3 regions of the Mesorhizobium sp. M8A.F.Ca.ET.207.01.1.1 genome follow, and region 2 is predicted to be linked to each of the others. Evidence: riboswitches for the same ligand, from Rfam matches in the RefSeq annotation. Region 2 holds a riboswitch; each other region holds the start of a gene.

Region 1 (3,273 bases), on a different contig from region 2:
GGAGCAGAAGCGTGTGGCGGAGGACACCATCGCCGATGTCGATGCCTCTGGCCTGTGGCCCGGCAAGGTTGTCACCGAGCTCGCTCCAGCCGGAGCGTTCTGGGAGGCCGAGCCCGAGCACCAGGATTATCTGGAGAAGTATCCGAACGGCTACACCTGCCATTTCGTCAGGCCGGGTTGGAAACTGCCGGTTCGTGAAAAGGCCGTTTCATAAGGCTCGCGGATCAGTCTTTGCGGCAGTGGGTTTAAGCGCCCGCCGATTGCCGCGAGGCCATATCAATAGCGGCTGTCAGCCCCGCCCGGCGGTTGACAGTCCGCGGCACTGCTGACCAACTGCGCGGGTTGATTGATTTCAGGGGGAGCATGAGGAAACTCTACGAAAAACCTGTGTTGGTGAAGCGGGAAAGGCTCTCAAGTGTCGCCGCGGCAGGACCGCTTTCTCCCAAACCAGGCTGACGGCTCGGCCGGTCTTTTGGTAGTGACTGGACCGGTTCGTTACGGTGCTCGGATTGCCGGGCGATGTCTTGCCCCGCCGGATTTGAAAAGATGATTTCTTTCGAGCCTGTGGCCGGCGCCCGGCAGCTCAATGCAGTTTTCATCCTGGATGTTTCTGCTTACACCGGGCCCCTGCTTTCCGGGTGGGTGGAGGCGGGAAACCGTATTGGCGCGATCATCGTGCCTGGCTTTCAGCGCCCATCCAGAGGCTTCAGCATTGGCAATTTTCGGCGCCGGCTGAGGCGCCAGCTTCTGCTCAGGCGCTATCTCGGCAACACACCGGTGAAGTTGATCGAATTCGGCCGGCCTTACGACTGGGACGAGCTTGGCCGGCAATTGCCTGACGTCGCCGCGGATGTACTGATCTGCTACGCTTTCCCGACCCTGATCCCACAACAACTGCTCAGCCTCTTTCCCAAGGGCGGGCTTAATTTTCATCCAGCGCTGCTGCCCAACTACCGGGGTCCGCATCCTCTCCATCGCCTGGTCGCGGACGGCCAGCATGCCGTCCATGGCGGCGTGACATTGCACAAGATGTCCGCCAATTTCGATGACGGTGACATCCTCGGACAGGTGCCGTTCTGCGAAGCACACTGGGCAACGCGGCGGGATGTGGCCGACAGCGTGGCGACCGCGATGCGCGCGTTGGTGCGCGAGGTGGCGCCAGCCTATTGCGAGGATTTGGTGTCCGGGACGCGGCAGCCAACCGGTGATTTCGTCTGGGCGCGACTTGAGCGGAACCACATGGCGATTTCATCCGACATGTCGATCGAGCACGTTGCCCGATTGTGGCACGTCCTGGGCGGCAATCCCGGTATCTATCTGGACGTTGCCGGCCGCGAGGTCCGGTTGGCCTTTCAGATCGCGCGACTGGGTCCGGCAATTGGAAAGAGGCCGGTCAGGCGATGGGGGAGGGTGGAGTTCGATCTTGCCAATGGCCGGGTTCGATACCTCACCTATGGCCGCCTGCTCAAACGGTTGATGAAAATCCACGCCGCATTCGCACGGCCAAAAGCCGGAAAACCGTGCCCCGAAATAAGAGTGTTTGGCAAAGTAGCCAGCGAATCGGCGCCAGAGGTACCGCCGGCCGGTCGTGGCGGATAGTGAAGCCAATGCGCATGGCGGAACTTGCGTCCGCGCTTTTCCTGCTGCGAAAACTACTTACCGCAGTTCTTGTCGTTCACGGTCGGCGCGGTCGCCCTGCCATTGGCATCCGTCCGCGTGCTGGTCGGGCAATTCTGGTCCGCGTTGGAATTTCATGTCGCCCGGCGTGATGGTCGGGCTGTTGGCTGCGCCCGGATCGAGACAAATTCCGGGCCGTCAACACCCGGTTGCGCCTGCGCTGGCGCAATGCTTTTGGCGCAGCTTGCTGAAAAAACAGCTTCCCCAACCGATCGAATGGTGCTTTAACGCCGCCATCCACAGGGGTGCTCCGTACGGTCGGGGCTGAGACGGGGGCGGCAAGCCCACAGACCCTAGAAGCTGATCTGGGTAATACCAGCGGAGCGAGGCGGGCGATGTTTTCAGGCGCACAGGTTTCCCTATATCCCATGGCCGACGATTTTGTCGGCGTCATCCTGGGTGCGCTCGGCGCGCTCGATCCGTATCGCGACAAGCTCAGGATCGAGACCGACGACATCTCGACCTTGCTGGTCGGGCCCCCCGAGGTGCTATTCCCGGCGCTGCGCGACCTTTTCGTGGCTGCGTCTGGCAGCGGTAAGCATTGCGTGCTGTCGGCGACCATTTCGCGTGGTTGCCCAGGTGAGCCGGACGATCCGATCTGCCGCTCCGACACGTTTGGCGGCCCTGCCGGGCCACTCGGCCCGCGCAAGCAAGCCGCCATTTCCGCCGTGCGCGGCGCGCCCGCCACTGGGCAGCCAGCGGCGGCGCAGTTCTCGCTCTATGTGATGGGCACGGACGACCACATGGACGAGATCTATGGCTGCATCGATTTCCTGAAGCAGTCCGGCGTCTACGATCGCTCCAAGAATTTCTGCACCAAGCTGCGCGGCGATGCCGGCGCGATCTTCTCGGCGCTCGACGAAGCCTTCTGCCGCTTCGGACCAGGCGCCGGCCACGTAACCCTCGACGTCACGGTTTCGGCCAACAGTCCCACTGCCGTTTGAACCGTTCGCGCCGACGCGCGCCGTCAAGGTCATCCTCTCGTGGCTTCATCGTCGTTCAACCCGCGTCAACTCGCGGGCTTCCTCGCCCAGGCGGCGCCGGCCGTGATATCGATCGGCCTGGTGCTCGTGGCGTGGGAACTCTACGCAAACCATTCCGGCATCAAGCCGACGGTTCTGCCGGCACCCTCGCGCGTCTTCGAACAGGCGATGCTCAATCGTGACGCGCTGCTCGACAACGCCATTCCCACCATCCGCGCCACGCTGATCGGTTTTGCCTGCTCGCTCAGCGCCGCCTTCGCGCTGTCGATGCTGGTCGACTTCTTCCAGCCTTTGCGGCGCGCGCTGTTTCCTGTCTTCATAGTCAGCCAGACCTTGCCGCTGGTCGCCATCGCGCCATTGGTGGTGCTGTGGTTCGGCTTCGGGCTGACGCCCAAGATCATGCTGGTGGCACTGGTCACCTTCTTCCCGATGCTGGTGGCCCTGGTGCAGGGCTACGAGGCTACCGAGGTCGAGATCGGGCAGATGCTGCGCGCCATGGGAGCAGGGCGCTGGCGGGTCTTCATCCTGGCACGGTTGCCTTCGGCGCTGCCTTATTTCTTCGCTGGCCTCAGGATCTCCATCACCTATGCCGTCGTCGGCGCCATCTTCGCCG
Region 2 (3,273 bases):
TATCTTGTAGGTGATCACGCCAATCTTGACGTCGTTGCGGTCGGGAAGGCCGAGATGCTCTTTCGGCGTGACGTAGCAAAGCATTGCGGTGCCGAACCAGCCTATCATGGCGGCACCTATCCCTGAGGTGATGTGGTCATAGCCCGGCGCGATGTCGGTCGTCAGCGGCCCCAACGTGTAGAACGGCGCCTCACCGCACACTGCGAGCTGCTTGTCCATGTTCTGCTTGATCTTGTGCATGGGGACATGGCCCGGGCCTTCGATCATCACCTGGCAGTCCTTTGCCCAGGCAATCTTGGTGAGTTCTCCAAGTGTTTCCAGTTCGGCGAATTGCGCCGCGTCGTTCGCATCGGCGATTGAACCGGGACGAAGGCCGTCGCCGAGCGAGAAGGAGACGTCATAGGCTCTGGCGATGTCGCAGATCTCCTCGAAATGCTCGTAGAGGAAGCTCTCCCGGTGATGGTGCAGGCACCATTTGGCCATGATCGAGCCGCCGCGCGAGACGATGCCCGTGACCCGGTCGACGGTCAGCGGGATGTAGTGCAGCCGCACGCCGGCGTGGATGGTGAAATAGTCGACGCCTTGCTCGGCCTGCTCGATCAGCGTGTCGCGGTAGACCTCCCAGTTCAGATCCTCGGCGATGCCGTTGACCTTTTCCAGCGCCTGATAGAGCGGCACCGTACCGATCGGCACCGGCGCATTGCGCACGATCCAGTCGCGGATGTTGTGGATGTTGCGGCCGGTCGACAGGTCCATCACCGTGTCCGCGCCCCAGCGGATAGCCCAGACCATTTTTTCGACCTCTTCGGCCATCGACGATGTGACAGCCGAGTTACCGATGTTGGCGTTGATCTTGACCAGAAAATTGCGACCGATGATCATCGGCTCGCTCTCGGGATGATTGATGTTGGCGGGAATGATTGCGCGCCCGCGCGCCACCTCGTCGCGCACGAATTCGGGTGTGACGAAATCTGGGATCGCCGCGCCGAAGGCTTCGCCGTCGCGTTGCAGCTTGCCGCGCATCACCTCGCGGCCGAGATTCTCGCGGATGGCTACGAACTCCATTTCTGGCGTGATGATGCCGGCGCGCGCATAGGCAAGTTGGGTCACCGCCTTGCCCTGCTTGGCCTTGAGCGGCCGATTGCGTATCGGAAATTCCGGTGTCAGGCGCTCGCCGGTGGCGAATCCATTGTCTTCCGGCCGGACGTGGCGGCCGTCATAGGCTTCGACATCGCCACGCGCCGTGACCCATTCGTGGCGAAGCCGGGCAAGGCCTTTTTCGATGCTGGTTTCGACTGATGGATCGGTGTAGGGGCCGGACGGATCGTAGACGGTGACGGGCGGTTCGCCGGCCGTCGGATGGACGGAAATCTCGCGCATCGGCACCCTGATCTGCGGGTAGAGGACGCCGGGCTTGTGGATTTTCCGCGAGGCGGGCAGTGGTCCCGTCGATACGGCGGGGGTGAGGGCATTCATCGTGAGGCTCCTTTGCTCATGCATTGGAGACCCAGTTCTGTGCCGGAAGGATGAAAAGACGCTTCTGTAGACCTGCTGCAACAGGACCTCGGGCGTAAACTCCCGCAAAGCGCTTGCACCGTCCCTACGCCAGTATGAACTGGATCAGGTTCAACGGGTCACTGCGCCGCGAAAGCCAGCAGTATCTCAGCCCCTTGCCGGGACTCCCCTGGTGAATGCCTTAGGTTGAACGGGCTGACGCTATCTTGTCAAGCGCATTCGGGCGCCTTCGGCCGGTGGCGACGACCGGCGGCCAGCCGGGCGGAGAGCTCGCGCATGCATCGGGGACAAGTCACGCCCCGTAGACCGGGGCTGAATGGCCAAAGCCTCATTCGCTTCGTGAAGGATGGAGAAACTGTATTGGCCATGTGCGCGTATCGACCAAGTAGCTCAGGCGGTCACGGATGTGGTTATTCTGGTCGAAGGTGACGAACGGCCTTGGGGGTCACCTCCTTTAGGATTCAGAGGTTGGAAGACGGCTTCTCGCGATCACGGCCATCAGGAAATACCTGTCTTCGGCTCAACCTCGACATGGCGTCCGATCGACCGCAGATATACAGCTATCTCGTTCATGAGATGATCGCGTTCGCCGTAGATTTCAGCAATCCTACGCAGCTGTGGCTCGACGGCCCTCCGTTGCGCTGGCGTGAAATCAGCATCGCCAAAGACGTATCCCAAGTTGCCAATCGCGCAAATTTTGCAGCCGGCGTCCACAACTGCTTGTACGAATGCCGGAATGTCTTTTTCTTGCATGGTCTTCATGTCGAACCTCTCGTGAATGGCGTGCTTGCGCCCCAATCTGCCTTTTCAGCGTGTCCTCTGGGCGGCGCAAGCCCTGAGCGTGACTGTGCACGGGCAACCTCGACTATCCCATCTGCCACGCTCTTTAGAATCGGTGGGGTCTGGTGATCGCAGGCTGGGCCACTCAAAAGCCTGCAAGAAGAAAGTCATGGCGACCATTGCTCAAGATCGCAAGGGTGCGTGCAAGACCTTCCGTTGGCAGTCATGCACGCTCGCTCAGAGATAGTCCGGCCGCGGAAATTCTCCCTTATTCGTAAGAAAGCTCATTGAGCAACTGGGCATTGAGCAACTGGGTCTCACGTCACGGGTCTCGTGTGCTTCACAGCCGAAAAATAGCCGCCGTGGCAATTCTCGAAAAGTGCAGGCTACCTCGTTAAGGACACTGCGGATGATCGTTCGCGCTTGGCAAAAGCGAACGGATTAGTCTATGGCTCTCGGCAGGGGGGCGAGTTATGCGGCGGGTGCGAATCCTTCAAGTAGGCGATATTCACTATCCGGACTGGCATCCTTCCTCTAGCAACATCGATGCCAAGGATAGCAAGTTCGCTCCGAAAATAACGCAGAAGCTACGCGCGTCTTCGCTGCGTGCCGTCTTGACGAAACTTCGGCGGCTGACGACTTCGAAGCCCTTGGATACGATCGCCTTCATGGGGGATTTCACGAGCCGTGGCGACAAGACCTTCATTGCTTCGGCATTCCAGCATTTCACGTTGCTCTGCCGCGCACAGGGACGCAGTTCAAAGGCGCTTCCGTTGATATTCGTACCGGGAAATCACGATGTGAACCGTGATGACGCGCGCGAACTTGGACCGACTGAGAAATTCAGCGAAATGGCGAGTTTAGCCGCCCGCTTGGGTTGGCAGACCGTTCCCGTGGACCAACCCGTGCACTTCAGACTTCCGACAGGATCCGCAGGCGCAAACTTCATCCTCGTCAACACAGCGATAGGCAGTTGGG
Region 3 (3,273 bases), on a different contig from region 2:
GCGCGCGGGAAAGGGCATCATCCCTGACTTTCGCTGCCGGATGGCCCTTCGCCAGATCGGCGGCATGGGCGGCGATTTTGTAGGTGATCACGCCAATCTTGACGTCGTTGCGATCGGGAAGGCCGAGATGCTCCTTGGGCGTGACATAGCAGAGCATGGCGGTGCCGAACCAGCCGATCATGGCAGCACCAATGCCTGAGGTGATATGGTCATAGCCCGGCGCAATGTCGGTCGTCAGTGGTCCAAGCGTATAGAAGGGCGCCTCGCCGCAGACAGCGAGCTGCTTGTCCATATTCTCCTTGATCTTGTGCATCGGCACATGGCCGGGACCTTCGATCATCACCTGGCAATCCTTGGCCCAGGCGATCTGCGTCAATTCGCCGAGCGTTTCCAGCTCGGCGAATTGCGCCGCATCATTGGCATCGGCGATCGAGCCCGGACGAAGGCCGTCGCCGAGCGAGAAGGATACGTCATAGGCGCGGCAGATGTCGCAGATCTCCTCGAAATGCTCATAGAGGAAGCTTTCCCGGTGATGGTGCAGGCACCATTTGGCCATGATCGAGCCACCGCGCGAGACGATGCCCGTGACCCGGTCGACGGTCAGCGGGATGTAATGCAGCCGCACACCGGCATGGATGGTGAAATAGTCGACGCCTTGTTCGGCCTGCTCGATCAGCGTGTCGCGGTACACCTCCCAGGTCAGGTCCTCGGCGATGCCGCCGACCTTCTCGAGCGCCTGGTAAAGCGGCACCGTGCCGATCGGCACCGGTGAATTGCGCAGGATCCAGTCGCGAATGTTGTGGATGTTGCGGCCGGTCGACAGGTCCATCACCGTATCGGCGCCCCAGCGGATCGCCCAGACCATTTTTTCGACCTCTTCGGCCATCGAGGAAGTGACAGCGGAATTGCCGATATTGGCGTTGATCTTGACGAGGAAATTGCGCCCGATGATCATCGGTTCGCTCTCTGGGTGGTTGATGTTGGCTGGAATGATCGCCCGCCCGTGCGCCACCTCGTCGCGTACGAATTCCGGCGTGACGAAATCGGGAATAGCCGCGCCGAAGCTTTCACCGTCGCGTTGCAGCTTGCCGCGGGCGATTTCCCGGCCGAGGTTTTCGCGGATGGCGACGAACTCCATCTCGGGCGTGATGATGCCGGCGCGCGCATAGGCAAGCTGTGTCACCGCCTTGCCGGCCCTGGCCCTTAGCGGCCGGTTGCGAATGGGAAATTCCGGCGTCAGGCGCTCACCCGTGACGAAGCCATTGTCTTCCGGCCGCACATGGCGGCCGTCATAGGCTTCGACATCGCCCCGCGCCGTGATCCATTCGTGGCGAGGCCGGGCGAGGCCCTTTTCGATGCTGGTTTCGACAGTCTGGTCGGTATAGGGGCCGGACGGATCGTAGACGGTGATGGGCGGCTCGCCCGCTGTCGGATGGACGGAGATTTCGCGCATCGGCACTTTGATGTGCGGATGGAGGACGCCGGGCTTGTGGATTTTCCGTGAGGCAGGCAGCGGTCCCGTTGAGACGGCTGGGGTTAGGGCATTCATCTTGAGGCTCCTTTGCTCATGCATTGGAGACCCAGTTCTGTGCCGGAAGGATGAAAAGACGCTTTGGTCGACCTGCTTGAAAACAGGTCTTCGGGCGTAAACTCCCGCAAAGCGCTTGCACCGTCCCTACGCCAGTATGAACTGGATCAGGTTCAACGGGTCACTGCGCCGCGATAGCCAGCAGTATCTCAGCCCCTTGCCGGGACTCCCCTGGTGAATGTTTTCGAATTGACCGAGCCGACACTGCTTTGTCAAGCGCATTTCCACCTGCGGCGGTGATCGGCGACTAATGAAACCCCGCGCAAAGCACGGGCAAATCTCGAGAGGAAGTCACGCGCCGGAGACCAGCGCAGGAATGGCCAAAGGCTCATTCGCCTCGTCAAGGATCGAGAAACTGTAACGCCCATGTGCGTCAAGATCGACGGAGTAGCTCAGGCGATCGAGTATGTGATTGTCCTGGTCGAAGGTGATGATCCGCGGCTTCAACGAGGTGATATTCGCTTCGTCCAGGTATATGGAGTTGCAAACAATGATCTGGTCGTCTGGCTGGCAGGTGCGGGCAGCCGCACCATTGAGGATGCAGCATCGTGAGCCGCGCTCGCCGAAAATGACATAGGTCGAAATCCGCGCACCGGAATTCTTGTTCCAAATCTCCACAAATTCCATCGGCAGGATCCCGGCTGCTTCGCAGTGGTCAGGGTCCAGCGTTATCGATCCATGGTAGTTGAGGTTCGCTTCGGTGACGTAGATGCCGTGCAGCTTGCCAGCGACTAGTTTTCGCAATGGTCCTGTTTCCTATCATCATGGATGAATCGTCCCGCCATCCTCTGGGTGGCCGGGTTACCCCGCTAGATTCCGACGACGAGGGCGCCGCCGCTGAGACCAGCGCCCGCCGCCGCCTGTTGGGATCGAAATTCCGGCGGTGAACGGTTTGCGCTTGAAACAGCAGGTCGTTGAAAGGCGCGTCATGCAGCGCCCGAGCAGCTTCCACGGTCCACATCCGGTGGCCGTCGAAGGATTGAGCTTCACGCATGGTTTTTCCGAAATCGCTGCGTGCATTTCCATCCTGTTCCCCTTGCATTGGGCGACCTAGGCACCTTTGAACTTGGCGGGCTGGGTCGAAAAAGCGTCCGGTCGACCGCCGATTGTCAGGCCCGACGGACAAATTTCGCGGAGTCGAGCCCGATATCGAGGATTGGCGCGCTGTGGGTCAACCAGCCGATGGAGATCAGGTCGACACCGGTCGCGGAGACGGCTGGAGCCGTCGCCGGCGTTATCCTGCCCGACGCCTCGGTAATCGCCTGGCCGGCAACCATCGCCACTGCTTGGCGCAATTCGTCGACAGACATGTTGTCGAGCAGGACGGCGTCTGGGGCGAGGGCCATAGCCTCTTCTAACTGGGCTAGCGTATCGACCTCGACTTCGATCTTGACTAGGTGGCCGACGCTGCATCGCGCGCGCTCGATTGCCATGCGAATTCCGCCAGCGATGGCGATGTGGTTGTCCTTAATCAGGATGGCGTCGTCGAGACCGAAACGATGATTGGAGCCGCCACCGGCGCGCACGGCATATTTTTCGACCGCTCGCAATCCAGGCGTCGTCTTGCGCGTGCAGACGATTCTTGCGCCGTGGCCGCGGACCGCCGCGACGATCAATGCCGTCGCGGTGGCGATACCGCTCAGATGGCACAGAAAATTGAGCGCCGTCCGTTCCGCGGTGAGTAT

What was found. A riboswitch is a leader RNA that binds a small molecule or an ion and turns the genes downstream of it on or off. The one in region 2 is predicted to bind thiamine pyrophosphate.
Region 1: it holds a riboswitch for thiamine pyrophosphate, as region 2 does, so the genes downstream of both, EN850_RS15005 (YkoF family thiamine/hydroxymethylpyrimidine-binding protein) here and thiC (phosphomethylpyrimidine synthase ThiC) in region 2, are expected to answer to the same signal.
Region 3: it holds a riboswitch for thiamine pyrophosphate, as region 2 does, so the genes downstream of both, thiC (phosphomethylpyrimidine synthase ThiC) here and thiC (phosphomethylpyrimidine synthase ThiC) in region 2, are expected to answer to the same signal.

The regions. Positions count from the first base shown of each region.
Region 1 covers NZ_SRUS01000004.1:535,709-538,981, forward strand. The annotation lists gene msrA (peptide-methionine (S)-S-oxide reductase MsrA) at 1-214, shown strand, start outside; gene EN850_RS15000 (formyltransferase family protein) at 565-1,599, shown strand; TPP riboswitch at 1,909-2,022, shown strand; gene EN850_RS15005 (YkoF family thiamine/hydroxymethylpyrimidine-binding protein) at 2,013-2,621, shown strand; gene EN850_RS15010 (ABC transporter permease) at 2,661-3,273, shown strand, end outside.
Region 2 covers NZ_SRUS01000014.1:85,598-88,870, forward strand. The annotation lists gene thiC (phosphomethylpyrimidine synthase ThiC) at 1-1,476, opposite strand, end outside; TPP riboswitch at 1,580-1,696, opposite strand; gene EN850_RS30340 (hypothetical protein) at 2,014-2,277, opposite strand; gene EN850_RS30345 (metallophosphoesterase) at 2,769-3,273, shown strand, end outside.
Region 3 covers NZ_SRUS01000012.1:5,200-8,472, reverse strand. The annotation lists gene thiC (phosphomethylpyrimidine synthase ThiC) at 1-1,549, opposite strand, end outside; TPP riboswitch at 1,655-1,771, opposite strand; gene panD (aspartate 1-decarboxylase) at 1,880-2,332, opposite strand; partial or broken gene EN850_RS37300 (biotin synthase) at 2,448-2,549, opposite strand; gene nadC (carboxylating nicotinate-nucleotide diphosphorylase) at 2,698-3,273, opposite strand, start outside.